4 regions of the Ottowia pentelensis genome follow, and region 1 is predicted to be linked to each of the others. Evidence: predicted binding sites of a transcription regulator. Region 1 holds the regulator's gene; each other region holds the start of a gene.
What was found. The regulator FNR, encoded in region 1, switches genes on or off when oxygen is low (the NO sensors DNR and NnrR bind a similar motif). The targets are predictions, from matches to a motif close to TTGATNNNNATCAA.
Positions count from the first base shown of each region.

Region 2: the regulator FNR is predicted to act here: its motif matches at 2,104-2,117, upstream of ACWHMB_RS12535 (DUF2189 domain-containing protein).
Region 3: the regulator FNR is predicted to act here: its motif matches at 2,906-2,919, upstream of ACWHMB_RS10425 (nitrite reductase).
Region 4: the regulator FNR is predicted to act here: its motif matches at 1,943-1,956, upstream of ACWHMB_RS06240 (universal stress protein).

Region 1 is NZ_OZ224513.1:2,470,982-2,476,232, forward strand. It holds gene ACWHMB_RS11955 (sulfite exporter TauE/SafE family protein) at 1-627, shown strand, start outside; gene ACWHMB_RS11960 (sulfite exporter TauE/SafE family protein) at 701-1,384, opposite strand; gene hemN (oxygen-independent coproporphyrinogen III oxidase) at 1,384-2,766, opposite strand; gene fnr (fumarate/nitrate reduction transcriptional regulator Fnr) at 2,927-3,646, shown strand; gene ACWHMB_RS11975 (DUF1178 family protein) at 3,704-4,189, opposite strand; gene ACWHMB_RS11980 (NUDIX domain-containing protein) at 4,200-4,784, opposite strand; gene ACWHMB_RS11985 (DUF2818 family protein) at 4,796-5,101, opposite strand; gene nuoN (NADH-quinone oxidoreductase subunit NuoN) at 5,101-5,251, opposite strand, start outside.
Region 2 is NZ_OZ224513.1:2,584,999-2,590,249, forward strand. It holds gene ACWHMB_RS12525 (LysR family transcriptional regulator) at 1-736, opposite strand, end outside; gene ACWHMB_RS12530 (MFS transporter) at 860-2,083, shown strand; gene ACWHMB_RS12535 (DUF2189 domain-containing protein) at 2,305-3,114, shown strand; gene ACWHMB_RS12540 (DUF2788 domain-containing protein) at 3,116-3,325, shown strand; gene ACWHMB_RS12545 (lipase family protein) at 3,432-4,754, shown strand; gene acuI (acrylyl-CoA reductase (NADPH)) at 4,875-5,251, opposite strand, start outside.
Region 3 is NZ_OZ224513.1:2,120,576-2,125,826, forward strand. It holds gene ACWHMB_RS10415 (CBS domain-containing protein) at 1-407, opposite strand, end outside; gene ACWHMB_RS10420 (TonB-dependent hemoglobin/transferrin/lactoferrin family receptor) at 502-2,802, opposite strand; gene ACWHMB_RS10425 (nitrite reductase) at 3,046-4,788, shown strand; gene ACWHMB_RS10430 (NAD(P)/FAD-dependent oxidoreductase) at 4,910-5,251, shown strand, end outside.
Region 4 is NZ_OZ224513.1:1,293,524-1,298,774, reverse strand. It holds gene ACWHMB_RS06245 (heavy metal translocating P-type ATPase) at 1-1,873, opposite strand, end outside; gene ACWHMB_RS06240 (universal stress protein) at 2,102-2,545, shown strand; gene ACWHMB_RS06235 (LapA family protein) at 2,621-3,232, opposite strand; gene ACWHMB_RS06230 (malonate--CoA ligase) at 3,293-4,852, opposite strand; gene ACWHMB_RS06225 (enoyl-CoA hydratase/isomerase family protein) at 4,880-5,251, opposite strand, start outside.

The DNA of each region.
Region 1 (5,251 bases):
TCGATGAGCAGCGTGCGCGCGCACCACCAGAAGGGCGCCGTGCGCTGGGACATCGTGCGCGCCCTGGCGCCCGGCATCGTGGGCGGCGCCATGGTGGCCAGCCTGGGCGTGTTCAGCCTGCTCAAGGGCGCGGCGCTGTACTTCGTGTTCGCCAGCTTCGTCGCCTTCTCGGCGGTGCAGATGTTTCGGGGCAAGAAACCCGCCGCCTCGCGCCAGTTGCCCGGCACCGCCGGCCTGCTGGGCGCTGGCGGGCTGATCGGCTTTCTGTCGGGGCTGGTGGGCGCCGGCGGCGGCTTCGTGTCGGTGCCCTTCATGACCTGGTGCAACGTGGCCATCCACAACGCGGTGGCCACCAGCGCGGCGCTGGGCTTTCCGATCGCGCTGGCCAACGTGGCAGGCTACATCGTGGCCGGCCACGGCCTGCACGACCTGCCGCCGCACTCCTTCGGCTACCTGTGGCTGCCGGCGCTGATCGTCATCGCCAGTTGCAGCGTGCTGATGGCGCCGCTGGGCGCGCGCGCCGCGCACGCGCTGCCGGTCAGCAAGCTCAAGCGCGCGTTTGCCGTGGTGCTGATCGCGCTGGCGCTGTACATGCTGGGCAAGGGCATCGCCGCGCTGGGCGGCTGATGGCCGGTTTCAAGAAAAAAATGGTTGCAACGCCCGCCAATCAAGCGCGAGCAGCTATCGTTTTCATACCATCCTACGCCGCCGGCACCACGCACCAGGGCGCCTGATCGTGCGCCAGGCCCATCCACAGGGCCCAGGCCGAGGTCAGCACCAGCGCCAACCCGGCCATGCGCATGCCCCAGGCGCCGCGCCTGCCGCGGCCCAGACGCAGCAGCAGCCAGGGGCCCAGCCACAAGGTGACGCCCGAGCCCAGCGCGAACAGCGCCATCACCGCCGCGCCGCCGGCCACGCTGCCGGCCAGCGCCGCCACCATCACCGCCGAATACAGCAGCCCGCACGGCAGCAACGCCCAGGCCACGCCCACGCCCAGCGGCGCGGCCAGGCCCCAGCGCTGCGTGGCGCCGCGCACGCGGGCCCACACGCGGCGCGCGCCCAGCTCCAGCCACGGCGGCTGGCGCGCCCAGATCAGCAGCATGGCACCCAGCAGCAGCGCCGCCACGTGCACCATGCTCCACACCGGGCGCAGCGCGGCCGACTGCACCGTCAGCCAGCCCAGGCCCTGCATGGACGCGGCCGCCAGCGTGCCCAGCAGCGCGTAGCCTGCCAGCCGGCCAAGCTGGAACAGGCCGATGCCCACCTGCGTGCGCGGCGCCGCCGCCTGTCCGATGCCGGCGCAGGCCGCGCCGCACATGGCGATGCAATGCGGGCCGCCCGCCAGCCCCATGAGGACGGCGGTGGCCGCGAGGGAAAGGGTCATCAGAGGATTCTAGAAAAGCGCGCGCGGGTCTGGGCGGCCTGCAGGTATTTGTCGAACACCATGGCCACGCCGCGCACGAAGAACCAGCCCATGGGCGTGACCTCGATGGCGCTGTCGGTGACGCGCACCAGCCCATCGTCCTGCATCGCCGCCAGGCGCTTGAGCTCGGCGGCGAAGTAGCGCTTGAAGTCGACCAGCTGCGACAGCTCGATCGACTCGAACTGCACGCGGCCCTGGCACATCAGGCCCATGATGACGGCGCGGCGCAGCAGGTCGTCGCGCGTGACGGCCAGGCCGCGCACCACGGGCAGCTGGCCGTGGTCGAGCCGGTCCTGGTACTCGATCAGGTCCTTGGCGTTCTGGCTGTAGGTGGCGCCCACCTTGCCGATGGCCGACACGCCCAGGCCGATCAGGTCGGCGTCGGGCTGGGTGCTGTAGCCCTGGAAGTTGCGGTGCAGCCGGCCCTGGCGCTTGGCCACGGCCAGCGCGTCGTCGGGCAGCGCGAAATGGTCCATGCCGATGTAGACGTAGCCCGCCTGCTCGAAGGCGGCCAGCGAGCGCGCCAGCATCGCCACCTTGGCGCTGGCCTGCGGCAGCTCGACGGTGTTGATGCGCCGCTGCGACTTGAAGCGCTCGGGCAGGTGCGCATAGCCGTACAGGGCAATGCGGTCGGGCCGCAGGTCGGCCACCTGGGCCAGGGTGCGATCGAAGGATTCGGGCGTCTGCTTGGGCAGGCCGTAGATCAGGTCGACGTTGATGGAGTCGAAGCCGACCTCGCGCGCCGCGGCCACCAGGGCGAACACCTGTTCGGCCGGCTGCACGCGGTGCACGGCCTTTTGCACCAGCGGGTCGAAGTCCTGCACGCCGAAGCTCAGGCGGTTGAAGCCCAGGGTCTTGAGCGTGGCCAGGCGCGTCGGGTCGATGGTGCGCGGATCGATCTCGATGGAGTATTCGCCGCCCTCCGCGAACGCGAAGTTGCGCCGCAGCATGTCCATCAGCTCGCCCAGCTCCTCGTCGCTGAGGAAGGTCGGCGTGCCGCCGCCCAGGTGCAGCTGGCTGACGGCCTGCTGCGCGCCCAGGCGCTGCACGTGCAGGTCGACCTCGCGGCTGAGGTAGCGCAGGTAGGGGCCGGTGCGGTCGTGGTGCTTGGTGATGATCTTGTTGCAGGCGCAGTAGTAGCACAGCGACTCGCAGAACGGCAGGTGCACGTACAGCGACAGCGGCTTGGCCGCCTGGCCCGAGCTGATGCGGCGCTGCTCGAGCGCGTTCAGGTAGTCGGCTTCGCCAAAGGCCTCGACGAAGCGGTCGGCCGTGGGATAGGAGGTGTAGCGCGGCCCGGGAACGTCGAAACGGTTCAGCAGTTCGGGGGTAATGACAGGCATGACAGGCGAAAATCAAATGGCAGGACATACTGTCGGGCCGAACCTTGCAATTGTCCTTGACGATCATCAAGAAGATGGGGGCAAATGATTCGGGCAACACCCGACAAGCCAACTAGAATCAAGGCATTACTTCGCACGCGTCAAGGCGCCGAACACTCCGATGACCCCAAAAGCCATCCAAGTCGCCTGTTCCAACTGCAACCTGCGCGAACTGTGCATGCCGGTCGACGTCACCGACCAGGACATGGACAAGCTCGATTCGCTGGTGGCCACGCGCCGCAAGATCCGACGCGGGGAATCGCTGTTTTCCAACGGCGACCGCTTCGACGCCCTCTACGCCATCCGCACGGGCTTTTTCAAGACCCGCGTGACCACCGAGGACGGGCGCGACCAGGTGACGGGCTTTCAGATGGCCGGCGAGATCATCGGGCTGGACGGCATCGTGGGCGACCGCCACAGCTGCGACGCGGTGGCGCTGGAAGACGCCGAGGTGTGCGAGATGCCCTATGGGCGCATTGAAGAGCTGTCGCGCGAGGTGCCGGCGCTGCAGACGCACGTGCACAAGATCATGAGCCGCGAGATCGTGCGCGAGCACGGCGTGATGCTGCTGCTGGGCAGCATGCGCGCCGAGGAGCGCCTGGCGGCCTTTTTGCTGAACCTGGTGCAGCGCCTGCACGCGCGCGGCTTTTCGCGCTCCGAGCTGGTGCTGCGCATGACGCGCGAGGAGATCGGCAGCTTTCTGGGCCTCAAGCTGGAGACCGTCAGCCGCACCTTCTCGAAGTTCGCCGAGGACGGCCTGATCGAGGTCAAGCACCGGCACGTGCGCATCCTGGACATCGAGGCCCTGCGCACCCTGGTCAACGCGCCCGAGGGGCGCTGACTTTCAAGCCAAATCAGCCGCTGGCCCGCGCCCGGCAAGCGCGAGGCGCTATCAACATCATTGCAAGGTGTTTTTCAGGCTGTCCGGAATCGGCAGCGGCATGACGGCGATGCCCTCCTCCAGCAGCTCCTCGGTCTGCTGGGGCGTGGCTTGGCCGCGGATGCCGCGCTCGGCCGCCTCGCCGTGGTGAATGCGGCGCGCCTCGTCGGCAAAGCGCTCACCCACGTCCTCGGTCTGCGCCAGCACGCGGCGCACCATCTGCAGCCAGGCCGCCTGCATGGCCTGCGGCGGCAGCGCCGCCACGGGGCTGGCCTGCTCGCCTGCGCCCGCGGCGGCCGGGCGCGCTGCATCACGGGCTAAAGGCGGCTCGCTGCCGCGCCCCAGGTTGAGGCGCGGCGCGCTCAGCATCTTGCTGACCGCCGTGTCGCTGCACAGCGGGCAGGCCACCAGCTGGCGCGCCTGCTGGTCCTGAAAATCGTCCTCGGAAGCGAACCAGCCTTCAAAAACGTGGCCGCCCGAGCATTGGAGGTTGAGCACTTTCATGGTCGGTCGATCAGGTGGCGGGCACGTCTTGCCACGTCAGGGGCCACGCGCCGCCCAGCACATTTTGCAGCCACAGCGCGCCGACCAGGGTCTTGGCGTCGGTCACCTCGCCGCCACGGCACCAGGCCTGCAGTTGGGCCGGGGTGGCGCTGAAGACTTCGAGGAACTCGCCGGCGTCGAGCGCGCGCTTGCCCGACACCAGGTGGCGCGCAAACCAGATCTCGATCACCTCGGTGGAATACGACACCACCGGGTGCAATACGCCCGCGCGCGCCCACTGGCGGGCGACGTAGCCGGTTTCCTCGCGCAGCTCGCGCTGCGCGCAGGCCAGCGCCGACTCGCCCGGATCGAGCTTGCCGGCGGGAAACTCGATCAGCGTGCGCTGCACCGGGTAGCGGTACTGGCGCTCGAGCACCACCTCCAGCGTGCCGCCGGCGCGCTCCAGCAGCGGGATGATCATCACCGCGCCGGGGTGCAGGATGTATTCGCGCTCGGTCAGGCTGCCGTCGGGCAGGCGCACGCGGTCGCGCCGGGCGTGCAGAAAGCCGCCCTTGAACAGCTCGCTTTCGTGTACCGGATGTTCGGTCAGGTCCATGGCGCGGCGCCCTATTTCTTGTGGCGCACCAGATAGCGGTAGACGAAGCCCGGGAACGCCAGCGTGGCGAACAGCGAGCCGGTGACGGCGTAGAACTCCCAGCCCTGCGGGTAGTTCTGGCCGGCGGATTTCTCCAGCGCCATGCCGACCGCGCCGACGACGAAATACCACACCAGCAGTTCGAGCACGCGCCAGCCCAGCGCCTTGTGGTGGCCCGGCAGCGGCACCACGGCCAGCAGGCGCTCGTTGGCGAACGGAAGATTGGCGGCCACCAGCGCCAGCGCGATGACCAGCCAGATGCTGACGTCCGGCGCCATCAGGTGGCCAGCATCTGCACGATGGCCTGGGCGCACAGGGACATCAGCGCGCCGGGCACCAGGCCCAGGATCAGCAGCAGCGCGCCGTTGACCGACAGCGTGGCGCGCATGTCCAGCGGCGCCTGGATCGGCTCGGCGCTGACGGCCGGG
Region 2 (5,251 bases), 110 kb from region 1:
GGGCGTCGGTGCTGTTCAGGCGTAGGCGGCTGCTGGCGGGCAGGCGGTGTTCGGCGCCGTCGGCGTCCTGCAGGCGCCAGTGGTCGTCGTCGGTCAGCAGGTAGCTCAGGGTCTGGTGGCGCGCCAGCTCGGCCACGCTGGCGGGCGCGCCGTGCGCGGCCAGGTAGGCCGGCGCGGCGAAGACGGCGCGCCCGATGGCGGCGATGCGCCGCGCCACCGCGTCCTGCGGCGGGCTGCGCGTCATGCGCAGGGCCAGGTCGATCTGGTCTTGCACCAGGTCCACCAACTGGTCGGTCAGGATCAGCTCGCACACCAGCTGCGGGTGCGCGGCCAGCAGCGGCGGCAGCAGCGGCGCGACGTAGATGCGCCCGAAGGTGATGGTGGCGCTGACGCGCAGCACGCCCTGCGGCCGGCCGGCCTGCTGGCCCAGCGCGATGTGCGTGGCGGCCACGCTGTCCAGCGCCTGGCGCGCGTGCTGCAAAAACACCTCGCCGTCCGGCGTGGGCCGCAGGCGGCGGGTCGAGCGTTCGAGCAGGCGCGCGCCCAGGTGCGCCTCCAGCTCGGCCATCTGGCGGCTGACCTGCGCGCGCGTGCAGTCCAGCGCCCGCGCGCAAGCGGCCATGCTGCCCAGCTCGACCGTCTTGACGAAGGCGTGCCAGGACGGCAGCCAGAAGGCCTCGGGCGGTGCGGCGCCGGCGGCGCGAAGCGATGAGGAGGCGGTGCTGCGCTCGGTCATTGTCAAGCGTTCATTGACGTTGTCGGCCGGATTATGGGCTCAATGGATCGGCGGAACGGACCTATCATCACCCAGGCCCTCACCTTGCCCCTGGTTTCGGCCCACCCTCCCGGATCACGCCCCATGCTCTCCAAGCTCAAAGAACCCGGCGCCCTGGCCATCACGCTGGCCGCGGCCGGCATCCTGATGATCACCATGGGCGCGCGCCAGTCGCTGGGCCTGTTTTTGGGGCCGATCAACACCTCCACCGGCCTGGGCATCGCCACCATCAGCTTCGCCTTCGCCATCGCGCAGTTCAGCTGGGGCGCCATCCAGCCGCTGGCCGGCGCCGCCGCCGACCGCTGGGGCGCGCGCCCGGTGCTGCTGGGCGGCATCGTGGTGATGGCGCTGGGCATGGCGCTGACGCCGCTGTGGGGCTCCAGCTGGGGCCTGATCTTCACGCAGGGCCTGCTGGTGGCCGTGGGCGCGGGCGCGGGCAGCTTCTCGGTGCTGATCGGCGCGGCGGCGCAGCGCATGTCGGACGAGGCGCGCGGCACCGCCGCGGGCGTGATCAACGCCGGCAGCTCGATGGGGCAGTTCGTGTTCGCGCCGCTGACGCAAAAGCTGATCCAGCTGCTGGGCTGGATGGGCGCGCTGTACAGCCTGGCGGTGCTGGTGCTGGCGGCGCTGCCGCTGGTCGGCAAGCTGACGCGCGGCAGCCACGGCCACGCCCACCCGGCGCACGCGGCGGCGCCCGCCGGCGGCCTGCGCCAGGCGCTGCGCCAGGCGCTGGGCGACCGCAGCTACTGGCTGCTGCACGCGGGCTTTTTCACCTGCGGCTTTCACATCGCCTTCCTGGTCACGCACCTGCCGACCGAGGTCGACCTGTGCGGCCTGCCGCCCACGGTGGCCAGCACCTCGCTGGCGCTGATCGGGCTGGCCAACATCGTCGGCAGCCTGTGGGTGGGGCACCTGGTGGGCATCTACCGCAGCAAGATGATCCTGGCGCTGATGTACGCCAGCCGCGCGGTGCTGATCGGCTGGTATTTGCTGATGCCCAGCGAGCCCTGGGTGTTCTACGTGTTCGCCATCGGCCTGGGCCTGACCTGGCTGGCCACGGTGCCGCCCACCGCCGGCATCGTGGGCAAGCTGTTCGGCGTGCGCTACCTGGGCACGCTGTTCGGCCTGACGCTGCTGTCGCACCAGATCGGCGGCTTTCTGGGCGCCTGGCTGGGCGGGCTGGCCATCACCGAGTTCGGCAACTACGGCTGGATGTGGGGGGCGGACATCGTGCTGGCGCTGCTGGCGGCCGTCATCAACCTGCCGATCCGCGAGGCCCGCATGCCGGCGCGCATGGCGGCGGCCTGAGGGCGGTCGACGGGCGGTTTTTGAGCCAAATCGACCTGTGGCGCCTGCGGATCAAGCGCGAGCAGCTATCAAACAAGTAGTATCGCTGGTCCGTGAACTGCCGGCGGGTGCCCGGCGCGCCGGCGGGCTGGCACACTCGCCGCATCGCCCCCAAGCTGCCCGCCGTGCCCAACTCCACCGCTCCCCCTCCTCCGCTGCCGCCGCGCCCGCCGCGCGGCACCTTGCAACTGCCGGCCGTGCGGCCCGTCGCGCTGACGGCGCCGCTGCACTGGCTGGCGCTGGGCGGGCGCGACCTGTGGCGCTGCGGCGCACCGAGCCTGCTGCACGGGCTGCTGCTGGCGCTGTTCGGCGCGCTGCTGCTGCTCGTCGCGCGCGAGCGCTTCTGGCTGCTGGCCGGCGCCTTCTCGGGTTTTCTGGTGGTCGCGCCGGTGCTGGCCACCAGCCTGTACGCGCTGTCGCGCGCGCTGGAGCGCGGCGAGCCGGCCGACTGGCGCACCATCGCCAAGACCTGGACGCGCTGGCAGTATTCGCGCTTTGCCGTGCACGGCGGCTACTGGAGCCTGGTGCGCTTTGGCGTGCTGCTGTCGCTGGCCGGCACCGGCTGGGTGCTGACCTCGGCCGCCCTCATCACGTTGCTGGCGCCGCAGCCGGTGCACACGCCACTGGACTTCGTGCACCACGTGGTGCTGGCGCCCGGCGGCCACCTGTTCGAGCTGTGGCTGACCTTGGGCGCGCTGATGGCGGCGCCGCTGTTCGCCTCCAGCGTGATCGCCATGCCCCTGCTGCTGGACCGCCGCGTCGACGTGCTGCAGGCGGTGCTGACCAGCTGGCAGACGGTGCTGAGCAACCCCGGCGCCATGGCGCTGTGGGCCGCCCTCATCATGGGCCTGACCCTGCTGGGCATGGCCACCGCGCTGCTGGGCCTGATCGTGGTGCTGCCCTGGCTGGGCCACGCCAGCTGGCACGCCTACCGCGCGCTGGTGGACGCCAGCACGCTGCCGGAACGCCAGCCACCGGAGGGGGTGCGCTGACATGTTCGGCTTCAGCGAGGAGCAGATTGCCTGGTTCGGCCTCACCTTCGGCGTCGGCGCGTTCATGGCCTACATGCTGTTCATCATCGGTCACCTGGCCTGGGAGTCGAAGGCCGGCAAGTTCGGCACCTTCGTGCTGTTCCTGGCGCTGGCCTTCGGCATGGTGGGCTTCGTCGCCAAGCTCATCATCGAGTGGGTGCTGGAGCACTGAGGTGCGGCCGACCCCCTCACCTCGCGTTATCCCCTATGGCTGCGCGGCGCGTGCCTTTGCACGATGCGTGGCTTGAGCGCTTTGCTTCAACCACGAGAGGGACGCCATGAAACTGCTTCAACTGTCTGCCATCGCCGCGGCCGCGGCCCTGCTGGTCGCCTGCGGCGGCTCGGACGAGCCGGCCGGCCCCAGGCGCGGCGAGCTGCTGGACCCGGCGCGCGTGGTGGCCGATTTGACGCCCGATCAGATCGACGCCGCCACGGCGGCCAGCGGCCTGCAGGCGCTGACCGGCAAGGCCACCTGCGGCGTGAAGATCCTGGCACTCAACTACGCCACCATCGGCGCCAAGGGCGAGCCGGGCGCCAATTCGTCGGGCGCGCTGATGGTGCCCACCGGCCCGCTGGGCTCGACCTGCGCCACCGCCGCCACGCCGCTGCTGGCCTACGCCCACGGCACCGTGGTGTCCAAGCCGATCACCATGGCCGACCCGAACAACGCCGAGACCCTGCTGCTGGCCGCCTTCTACGCGGCGCAGGGCTATTCGGTGGTGGCCAGCGACTACCTGGGCTACGCGCAGTCCACCTACGCCTACCACCCCTACCTGCACGCCGACTCCGAGGCCAGCGCCGTCATCGACTCGATCCGCGCGGCGCGCAACGCGGCGGGTGCCGTCGGCGTCGCCTTCTCGGGCAAGGTGATGGTCAGCGGCTACTCGCAGGGCGGGCATTCGTCGATGGCCACGCAGCGCACCGCCGAGGCCGCCAACGCCGGCGAGATCAACCTGGTGGCCGGCGCCCACCTGGCCGGCCCCTACAACCTGGCCGGCGCCATGAAGGTGCCCGACGCCATCGCCGGCTACCAGTTCTTCGTGCCCTTCATCATCACCTCGTGGCAAAAGGTGTACGGCAACGTCTACGACAAGCCCGAGGACGCGTTCAAGGCGCCCTACGTCACCGGCATCGAGAACCTGCTGCCCAGCCCCACCTACACCTACACCACCCTGGTCACCTCGGGCAAGCTGCCCGGCGGCACGCCCAACCAGGCGCGCGACGCGCTGATGCAGCCGGCCTTCCTGCAGATGATGCAGACCAACGACAAGGCCGGCATCAGCGTGGACGCGCAAAAGAACACCCTGTTCAACTGGAAGCCCAAGGCCCCGACGCTGCTGTGCGGCGGCGCCGGCGACCCCACGGTGCCGCCGGCGGTGCACCAGCTGCCGATGTTCGCCAACTTCCAGGCCAACGGGGTCAAGAACGTCGGTTCGGTCGACGTCGACGCTCAAATCCAGGCCGTGTTCGGCCCCGGCGGCAAGGCGCCCACCGACCCCGCCTCGCCCGAGTTCGCCGCCTACTACGGCGCCTACCACGGCACCTACGAGCCGCCGTTCTGCATGGCGGCGGCGCGGCAGTTCTTCAATCAGGTGCGCTGACGCAAACAATGCGTTGACAACGCCGGGCGGTGGTGCGCCAAGGCGGAGCCGGCCGCAGGCCGGTGGGGGACATGAACGGAGCCGGGTGCCCCGACGGCCTGATCCCGCTCCGCCGCCAGCTCAGCGATTCACATCGACCACCACGCGCCCGCGCACGCGGCCGGCCAGCAGCTCGGCGGCCGTGCCGGCGGCGTGCGCCAGGCCGATGGTTTGCGTGTTGCTGGCCAGCACCTCAGCCGGCAGCTCTTGCGCCAGGCGGCGCCAGGCTTCCACGCGGCGCGCGTGGGGCGCCATCACGCTGTCCACCCCCGCCAGCGTGACGCCGCGCAGGATGAAGGGCGCCACGCTGGCCGGCAAGTCCATGCCTTGGGCCAGGCCGCAGGCGGCCACCACGCCGCCGTAGCGGAGGCTGGCGCAGACGTTGGCCAGGGTGTGGCTGCCCACGGCGTCCACCGCCGCGGCCCAGCGCTCCTTCTGCAGCGGCTTGCCGGGCCCGC
Region 3 (5,251 bases), 350 kb from region 1:
TGGGCGATGTGAAAGCGCTGCTCTTCGAGCTGGGCGTTGACCAGGTCGCCGATGGACACCAGGCCGACCACGCCGCCGGCTTCGACCACGGGCAGGTGGCGGATGCGCGCCTTGGTCATGATGCCCATGCATTCCTGCACCGTCTGGCGTGGGCTGACCGTGTACAGGCGCGAGGTCATGACGTCGGCCAGCAGGGTGTCGGCCGAGGATTGGCCCTTGAGCGCGATCTTGCGCGCATAGTCGCGCTCGGTGAAGATGCCCAGCAAGGCCTCGCCCTGCATGATCAGCACGGCGCCGATCTCGCGCTCGGCCAGCAGCTTGAGCGCGTCCAGCACCGTGGCGGTGGGCGGCAGCGAGGCCAGCGGGGCCTGCTTCTTGGACGTCAGAACGTGGGCGATGGGGGTCATGGCGGTCACCTCCGGGAAAAGACGCGCTTCGTGTGCCCAATCGTGCCAGAAGCCGCGCCGCGATGCCAGTTTCTTTGTGCGACGGCGACAGGCTTCAGAAATCCATCACCAGCGACACGTAGGCGCTGCGCCCCGCCTGGGTGTAGGCATCGCGGATCGGCGAGTTGCCGGCCACGCCGTACACGCTGGGCCACAGCCAGTACTTGCGGTCGGTCAGGTTGCGCACACCCACGTTCAGGCGCACGTCCTTGCGCGGGCGCCACTGCAGGCCCACGTCCAGCGTGGTGGCCGCCGGGGTGGCGAACTGGGTGCCGGCGCGCGCGGCCATGATGGCCTCGCTGTCGATGTCCTTGGCCTTCTTGGCGGCGTGGTGGCGCACGTCGGCCGAAAAGCCCCACTGGGCGGTGTCGTAGCGCAGGCCGACCATCAGCAGGGCCGGGTCGATCGAGTTGATGGGCTTGCCGCTGTCGCTGTTGGTGCCGCGCGCCATGCCGAAGGCAAAGGTGTTGACCAGGCGCCCGCCGGCCACCCGGCCCCAGTCGTAGCGGCCCTTGACCTCGAAGCCGTGGATGCGCGCGCGCGGGATGTTGACGGCCTGGAACTGCCGCTCGTTGCCCACTTCGCGCACGAACTCGGCGTCCACGATCAGGTTGGAGTAACGATTGGTGAAGGCCGCCACGTCCAGGCTCAGGTTCTCCAGCCGGCCGCGCACGCCGACCTCGAAGCCGCGGCTTTTTTCGGGCTTGAGGTCGGGGTTGGGCTGGATGATGACGCGCGTGTTGGGGGGCGCCAGGTATTCGAACTGGTCGTTGAGCTGGCCGGCCTCGGGCGGACGAAAGCCGGCGGCGTACTGGCCGTACACGCTCCAGGCCGGGGTGGCGCGGTACAGCACCCCCAGCTTGGGCGAGGCCGCCGAGCCCGACAGCGACTTGCCTGGCACCTTGGACGGCGGGAAATAGCCCGCCTGGCTGGTCACGTCGACGGCGAAGTGGTCCAGCCGCAGGCCGGGCGTGAGCGTCCAGTCGCCGATCACCGATTCGTCCTGCAGGTACAGGGCGGTGGCGGTTTCGCGCGTGTCCGGGAAGCGCTTGAACGGAAACTGCTCGGGCGGCAGCGGCGCCAGGCCGTCGTACAGGTTGCGAATGTTGCTGCGCACGTAGTCGGCGCCGTAGGTCAGGCGGTGCGTCCAGTCGCCATGGCGCAGCAGCTTTTCGGCGCGCGCGCCCACCTGCCAGGCGCGCTCGCCGTAGAAATTGTCGCGCACGCGGTGCGTGCCGCTGAACAGGTCGCTGGTGCCCACGCGGCGCGAGTCGGTGTGCTGCACGCCGACGACGGTGCGCAGCTGGTCGGCCCAGGCCGTGCCCAGCTCGTAGCGCGCGTCCCAGCTCAGGCGCTCGCGCGTGCCCTCGTAGCGGCTGTCCTCGTTCAGCACGTCGCCTGGCTTGGACGGCCGCGGCGCGCGGCTGGACAGCAGGTCCACCGTCGAGTTGCGCTCGGTGCGCTCCAGCGTCAGGACGTGGCGCTGCAGGCGGCTGGGCTGCACCACCAGCTTGCCCAGCACGGCGGTGTCGCCGTCGTGCTGGGGGTTGGCCGTGGTGCGGTTGGCGTTGGGCTCGTCGTTGCGGCCCATGGTCTGCATGGCGTGCGAGGTGCGCCGATTGGCGCTGAGCAGCCACTGCACGCTGTCGCTGGCCCGTCCGGCCACCGTGCCGGCCAGCGAATAGCCGTTGTCGTCCTCGCTCCAGCCCGTCGCCAAGCGCCCGCCCACCGTCTTGGTGGGCTTGCCGCTTTCGTCGAGCAGGAAGTCCAGCGGGTCGTAGGTGACGAAGTTGACCACGCCGGCCATGCCGTCGGAGCCGTACAGGGCCGAGGCCGGGCCGCGGATGACCTCGATGCGCTTGAACTGCTCCAGCGACAGGTATTCGCGATCGAAGATGGCCGAGCGCGACACGTAGCTGCGCGGCAGGCGCACGCCGTCCACCGTCATCAGCACCCGGTTGCCGCCCAGGCCACGGATGTTGATGCCGGTGTTGCCGTCGCGCGCGAACGAGGACGAGGCCGCGCCCACCGCCAGCCGCGCCGGCGCATCGCGCACCGAGACGTTGGGCAAGTCCTGCAGCGCCTCGCCCAGGGTGCGGCCCTGCTCGCCGCCCTTGGCGTCGGTGTCGATCACGTCGTGCGACAGCGGCAGCACGTCGCGCGTGGCGTAGTCGCCCTCGTCGCGCAACTGCCTGACCTCCACCTCGCCCAGGCTCGGCGTGGCGCCTGGCTGATCGGCGCCTGGCTGCGCCTGGGCCGTGGCCATGGACGCGCAGGCCAGGGCCACGCAGACGCCGAGAACGGGGCGCGCCCAGATGGACGGCGAAAGAGCGGAAAAACGGGGGTCGGAGCGCATGGGTGAAAACAGCAAATGGACGGTGAACGACAGCCGAAATCCGTGGCTGGCCGGTCGATTATTCAAGCGAATGCGTCGGTAAAAACCCCTATCCGAAGCCAACTTGCTTTACATCAACTTTGCCCTTGCCGAGCGTCCGAATAATGCGGAAAGGCCCGTCGCAAACCATCGCCGCAGCCCGCGGCGGGCAACCTTCCAAAAGGGTTCAAACCCGGGGCGGCGGCAACGACAAGGAGTTGATTCATGAGAACCCGCAAGCTGGCGAGCCTCGTGGCCCTGGCACTGTCTTCCCTGGCGCTTTCCGCCATGGCCCAACAAGCGGGCGAGCCCGCCAAGCCTGGTGCGCCCACCACCTCCACCACCAGCCCGCAGGCCCAGTTCGAGAGCGCGCCCTACGCCTCGGGCGCGGCCATGCACGCCACCAGCAACCCCAAGGCGCCGCCGATGACCGAGGAGGAGTTTGCCCGCGCGCGCCAGATCTACTTCGAGCGCTGCGCCGGCTGCCACGGCGTACTGCGCAAGGGCGCCACCGGCAAGCCGCTGACGCCCGACATCACGGTCGAAAAGGGCACCGAGTACCTCAAGGTCTTCATCGGCTACGGCTCGCCCGCGGGCATGCCCAACTGGCTGACCTCGGGCGAGTTCGACGAGAAGACGGTCGACCTGATGGCGCGCTACATCCAGCAAGACCCTCCCACGCCGCCCGAGTTCTCGCTGGAGGACATGGAGAAGTCGCGCAAGGAATACGTGCCGGTGGCCGAGCGCGTGAAGAAGAAGATGAACAACTACAACATCGAGAACATCTTCTCGGTCACGCTGCGTGACGCCGGCGAGGTGGCGCTGATCGACGGCGACACCAAGCAGATCATCAACATCGTCAAGACCGGCTACGCGGTGCACATCTCGCGCATGGGGGCCAAGGGGCGCTACCTGTACGTGATCGGCCGCGACGCGCGCCTGAACCTGATCGATCTGTGGATGGAAAAGCCCGACAACGTGGCCGAGATCAAGGTCGGCCTGGAAGCCCGTTCGGTGGAAACCAGCAAGTTCAAGGGCTGGGAAGACAAGGTGGCCGTGGCCGGCACCTACTGGCCGCCGCAGTTCGTGCTGATGGATGGCGACACGCTCAAGCCGCGCAAGATCGTCTCCACCCGCGGCATGACCGTGGACAACGAGTACCACCCCGAGCCGCGCGTGGCGGCCATCGTCTCCAGCCACGAGAAGCCCGAGTTCCTGGTCAACGCCAAGGAAACCGGCAAGATCTGGATGGTGGACTACACCGACTTGACCAACCTGAAGGCCAAGCAGCTCGACGCCGCCAAGTTCCTGCACGACGGTGGCTTCGACAGCACGCGCCGCTACTTCCTCACGGCCGCCAACTCGTCCAACAAGGTGGCGGTGGTGGACACCAAGGAAGACAAGATGGCCGCGCTGATCGACGTGGGCAAGATCCCGCACCCGGGCCGCGGCGCCAACTTCAAGGATCCCAAGTACGGCCCGGTGTGGGCCACCTCGGGCCTGGGCGACGAGAGCATCGCGGTGATTGGCACCGACCCGAAGAAGCACAAGGACAACGCCTGGAAGGTGGTGCGCTCGCTCAAGGGCCAGGGTGGCGGTTCGCTGTTCATCAAGACGCATCCGAAGTCCAGCAACCTGTGGGTCGATACCGCCCTCAACCCCGACGCCAAGGTCAGCCAGAGCGTGGCGGTGTTCGACATCAAGGATCTGTCCAAGCCGCCGCAGGTCATCGACATCGCCGCCTGCGCGGGCCTGAAGGACGACGGCGCCAAGCGCGTGGTGCAGCCCGAGTACAACAAGGCTGGTGACGAGGTCTGGTTCTCGGTGTGGAGCGCCAAGGACAAGGAGTCGGCCATCGTGGTGGTCGACGACAAGACGCGCACCTGCAAGGCCACCATCAAGGACGCCAAGCTGATCACGCCGACCGGCAAGTTCAACGTGTTCAACACGCAGCACGACGTGTATTGACGTCAACAGGCGGCAGGCGGTACCCCCGGCGCCGACTGCCGCCTCTCATGCATGCAACGGCTGCCGGCCCACCCCGGCAGCCGTTTTTCATGGCGGCCCGCATGCGATCATCGGCGCATGAATGTCTCCGTGGCCCCGCATGCAGCGCCCTGACGTCGTCATCATCGGCGCCGGCGCCGCCGGGCTGTTCTGCGCCGCCCGCGCCGGCCAGCGCGGCCTGCGCGTGCTGCTGATCGACCACTTCGCGCGCGTGGCCGAGAAGGTGCGCATCTCGGGCGGCGGACGCGCCAATTTCACCAACCGCGCGCTGGACCCGGCGGCGCCGCAGCGCCACTTCATCAGCCACAACCCGCACTTTTGCCGCTCGGCGCTGGCGCGCTTCACGCCGCAGGACTTCATGGCGCTGCTGACGCGCCACGGCATCGCCTTTCACGAAAAGCACAAGGGCCAGCTGTTTTGCGAC
Region 4 (5,251 bases), 1.2 Mb from region 1:
GGGCCGCGTCGACGCCGAGCTGCCCGCCCACCTGCGCCGCCGTGCGCGCGTCGTCGCCCGACACCAGCTGCACCCGCAGGCCTTGCTGGTGCAGGGCCGCCACGGCCGCCGGGGCGTCGGCGCGAATGTCTTCCAGAAAGAAAAAGCTGGCCAGCCAGCCCCGCCCGTCGCTCAAATGGCTCACCGGCCCGGCCGCCGCCACGGCGGGCACGCCGCAAAAGGCGTGCGAGCCCAGCCGCAGGCTCCGCAGTTGCCCGCCCCAGGCCATCTCGCCCGCCACGCCCTGCCCGACCACCTCGTGCACCTGCGAGGCGTCGAGGGGCGCCACATCGCCCGCGGCCGTCACCACCGCACGCGACACCGGGTGCAGGCTGTGGCGCGCCAGCGCGGCGGCCAGGGCCAGCGCGTCGGCCTGCGCCACGCCCTCGCGCAGCAGCACGCGCTGCAGCACGAAGGCGTCGCGCGTCAGGGTGCCGGTCTTGTCGAACACCACCGTGTCCACCCCGGCCAGCGCCTCGACGGCCTGCAGGCGCCGCACCAAAATGCCGCGCCGCGCCAGCGCCCCGGCGCTGGCCAGCATGGCCGCCGGCGTGGCCAGCGACAGCGCGCAGGGGCAGGTCACCACCAGGATGGCCACCGCCACCATCAGCGCCTGTCCCGGGTCCCGCGGCCACCACCAAAGGCAGGCCAGGCCCGCCGCCGCCAGCACGAACAGCAGAAAGGGCGTGGCCAGGCGGTCGGCCAGCTGCGCGATGCGCGGCTTGCTGATGGCGGCCTGCTCCATCAGCGCCACCACCTGGGCGTAGCGCGTGCCCGCGCCCACCTGGCTCACGCGCAGCTCCACCGGCTGGCTCAGGTTGTGGCTGCCGGCAATCACCGTCTCGCCGCGACTGCGCGCCACCGGGCGCGACTCACCCGTCAGCAAGGCCTCGTCGACCGTGGTCTGGCCGCTCAGGATCGTGCCGTCGGCCACAAAGCCCTCGCCCGGCAGCACACGCAGCACGTCGCCCACGCGCACGCGGCGCGCCGACACGCGCTGCCAGGCGCCGCCCGCATCGCGGCGCTGCACGCTGTCGGGCAGGCGGTGCATCAGCGCCTCCAGCGCGCCAGCGGCGCGGTCGCGCAGGCGCAGCTCCAGCCAGCGCCCGGCCAGCAGGAAGAACACGAACATGGTGAACGAGTCGAAATACACCTCGTGGCCGAACGGCCCCGCGGGCTCGAAGGTGCCCAGGCTGCTGACGGCAAAGGTGATGAGCATGCCCAGCGCCACCGGCAGGTCCATGCTGACTCGGCGCGCGCGCGCATCGCGCCAGGCGCCGCTCAGGAAAGGCTGGCACGAAAACAGCAGCACCGGCAGCGACAGCACCCACTGGGCCCAGCGCAGCAGGTGGATCAGGTCGGGCTCGATCTCGCCCGGCGCGGTGAAGTACGACGGGGCGGCGTACATCATCACCTGCATCATGCACAGGCCGGCCACGCCCAGGCGCCACAGCATGCGGCGCGTGTCGGCCTGGCGCTGCACGGCCGCCTGCAGGTCGTGCACCGGCACGGCGCGGTAGCCGCTGCCCTGCAGGGCCGCCAGCCAGCGCGAGGGCCGCGTGGCCCGCTCGTCCCACAACACCCGGGCGCGCTGGGCCGCGGCGCTGACCTGCACCTCGCGCACGCCCGGCACCGCGCCGATCAGGCGCTCGATGGTGCCGGCGCAGGCCGCGCAGTGCATGCCTTCCACCGCCACCGACGATTCCCAGCAGCCCTCGGGGGCCGCCGCCGCGCCGGCCTCGGCCACCCGGCGACTGAAGGCCAGCCACTCGTCGCGCTCGTCCAGCAGCGACAGCCCGGCCGGGGGGGCGTCGCCTCCCTGGGGTGCTGCCATCGCGGCTGCGTGAAGAGTCCCTTCTGCCAGCATGGACGGCAACCATAACCGAACCGCGGACGCCTTCGCTTGACGCAGGTCAATATGGCGCCGCCGTGGGTGGGCGAACATGGCGGCGAACGCACCCCGCGCCTGCACCGGCGCCGCGAATGCGGTATGGTTTTGACGCCGGCACGCGCTGCGGCGCACGCGTGGAGGGGCGCATCGTCACACACAAGGAGAAAGATCATGTATCAGCGCATTCTGGTTGCCACCGACGGGTCGGAGCTGTCCAACAAGGCCGTCGATCACGCCGTGCGGCTGGCGGCCACCTGCGGCGCCGAGTTGCTGGCGGCCACCGTCATCCCGGTCTATCCGCGCGGCTATTACGACGGCTCGCTGGCGCTGCACGAGGACGAGATCGCGCGCATCAAGCAAAGCTGGGCCGACATCGGGCGCAAGCACCTGGACGTGGTGCGTGACGCCGCCGCGGCGCACAAGGTCAAGGTGACCGAGGTGATGGCCGAGTCGGACTTGGTGTCGGACGCGCTGCTGGAGCTGGCCGCCAAGCACAAGGCCGACCTGATCGTGATGGCCTCGCACGGCCGCCGCGGCATGTCGCGCCTGCTGCTGGGCAGCGAGACCCAGCATGTGGTGACGCACGCGAAAATCCCGGTGCTGGTGCTGCACTGATCACGCGCCGCCACCAGAAAATACTATCGTTTTGATAGCTGTCGGCGCTTGTTCATCAAGCGCCATCGCCCATTTTCATTCGTGTCCCGGCGTGACCTGGCCGACCGGGTCGACGGGCGCGGCTGCGGGCTGCTCCAGCGCCGCCGGGCGCACGCTGGCGGGAGCCGGAATGTAACCGGCCAAGCCTTCGCGCAGGCCCATCTCCAGCCGGTCGACACGTGAATGCAGGTCGCGGTTGTGGTTCTCGACGGCATCGGCCAGGCGGCCGATCTCGGCGTCCACCGGGCGCTCGCGCAGGCCCATTTCGGCGCGGTCGATGCGCGACATCGTGTCCTGCTTCTGGCGCTCGACGGCGTCGGTCAGGCGCGCCACCTCCTGGTCCAGGTGCTGGCGCAGGTCGGTGAAGCGCGAGGCCTCGGCCTTGTCGGCCAGCTCGCGCTGGGCCGCCAGTTCCTTGGCGTGGCGGCGCGTCTCCATCAGCACCGTGCCCTGGGTGTAGGCCATCACGCCGACGAACACCACGAACAGCAGCACCATCAGCCCCACCAGCACCAGGCCCAGCGGCGCCGTGACGTGGGTGAAGATGAGCGACAGGTCGGTCGGCCGGTTCATTTCCGTCCAGTTGACACCGACGAAGGTGGCGATGGCGGCGCAAATCAGCAGGAAAAACAGCGTGCGCAAGGACATGGGGGCTCCTGAAGGGTCGATGTGCGAACTTGCGAAGAGTGTAAGCGCCCACCGCCGCGGTCAGGCCGTGAACAAATCCTTGTAGCGTTCGCGCAGCAGGTTCTTCTGCACCTTGCCCATGGTGTTGCGCGGCAGCTCGGCCAGCACGAAGCAGCGCTTGGGAATCTTGTAGTTGGCCAGCCGCGCCTTGAGCGTGGCCAGAAGCGCGTCGGGCTCGGGCGCGGCGCCGGCGCGGGCGATCACCACCGCCACGCCGACCTCGCCGAAGTCGGGGTGCGGCACGCCGACGATGGCCGACTCCTGCACGCCCGGCAGCTCGTTGAGCACGCTTTCGATCTCGGCCGGATACACGTTGTAGCCGCCGCTGATGATCAGATCCTTGCTGCGCCCGACGATGGTGACGTAGCCGCGCGCGTCCTGCTGGCCCACGTCGCCGGTCTTGAAAAAGCCGTCGGCGGTGAATTCCTCGGCCGTCTTCTCGGGCATCTGCCAGTAGCCGGCAAACACGTTGGGGCCCTGGACCTGGATGCCACCGATCTCGCCGGCGGCCACCGCGCGCCCGTCCTCGCCCTGCACCCGCAACTGCACGCCCGGCAGCGGAAAGCCCACCGTGCCGCCGCGCCGCTCGCTCTGGTTTTGGTAGCGCGGGTCGGCCCGGTAGGGGTTGCTGGTGAGCATGATGGTCTCGCTCATGCCATAGCGCTCGAGGATGGTGTGGCCGGTGCGCGCGTGCCAGTCGTTGAAGGTCTCGATCAGGAGCGGCGCCGAGCCGCTGATGAACAGGCGCATGCGCGCCGCCTGCGCGCGGGTCAGCGCCGGCTCGGCCAGCATGCGGGTGTACAGCGTGGGCACGCCCATGAACACGCTGGCGCGCGGCAGGTCGGCGATGACGCGCCGGGGGTCGAACTTGCCGTGCCACAGCATGGTGCTGCCGTTCAGCAGGGCGCCGTGGATGGCCACGAACAGGCCGTGCACGTGAAAGATCGGCAGCGCATGAATCAGCACATCGCCAGGCTGCCACCCCCAGTAGTCCTTGAGCATCACCGCGTTGGACAGCAGGTTGCCGTGCGACAGCATGGCGCCCTTGCTGCGGCCCGTGGTGCCGCTGGTGTAGACGATGGCGGCCAGGTCGCCCGCCTGCCGCGGCACGGGCGCCTGCCGGTCGCTGCAGTGGGCCGCGCGCTCCAGCAGGCTGCCGGTGCGGTCGTCGTTCAGCGTGAAGACGTGGCGCGTGCCGGCCTGGAAGGCGATCGGGCTGACCCAAGCGAAGTTCTTGCCGGTGCACACCACCACCGCCGGCCTGGCGTTGCCGACGAAGTATTCGATCTCGCCGCTCTGGTAGGCCGTGTTGAGCGGCAAGAAGACAAAGCCGGCGCGCAGCGTGGCCAGATACAGGATCATGGCCTCGACCGACTTGTCCACCTGCACCGCCACGCGCGGCGGCATGCCGCCGGGCTCGCGCGGCAGATCCAGCGACTGCAGCAGGTTGGCCACCATGGCCGTGGCGCGGTCGAGGTCGCGCCAAGAATAGCGCAGGCCGCCGTCGGTTTCGACCGCCACGGCGTCCAGGTCGGCGGGAAAGGCCGCGCGCAGGGCGGCAAACAGGTTGGCGTTGGGCATGGTGGTCGTTGGCGGGAGCGGGTGGGACTAGAACCGCGGCGGGCGCTTGGCCAGGAAGGCCGCGATGCCCTCCCGGTGCTCGGCGCTGTCGGCGTAATCGTAAGCGTCGACGACTATGTTTTCAATAGCTGGTGGCGCATATCCAACGGGCGCTGGGGGCTGATTCAATGCCCGAAGCGTCTGCTTGTTCAGGCGCGCGGCGCGCGGCGCCAGGCTGGCGATGCGCCGCGCCCGCTCGCGGGCGTGGTCCAGCAGCTCGGCCGCCGGCAGCACGCGGTGCAGAAAGCCGCGCGCCTTCAGCTCGGCCGCATCCAGCACCGCTGCCTCCAGCAGCAGCTCGCGTGCCGTGGCCTCGCCGGCTACGCGCGCCACCAGCGCCGCCTCGCGCGGCGCCATCGG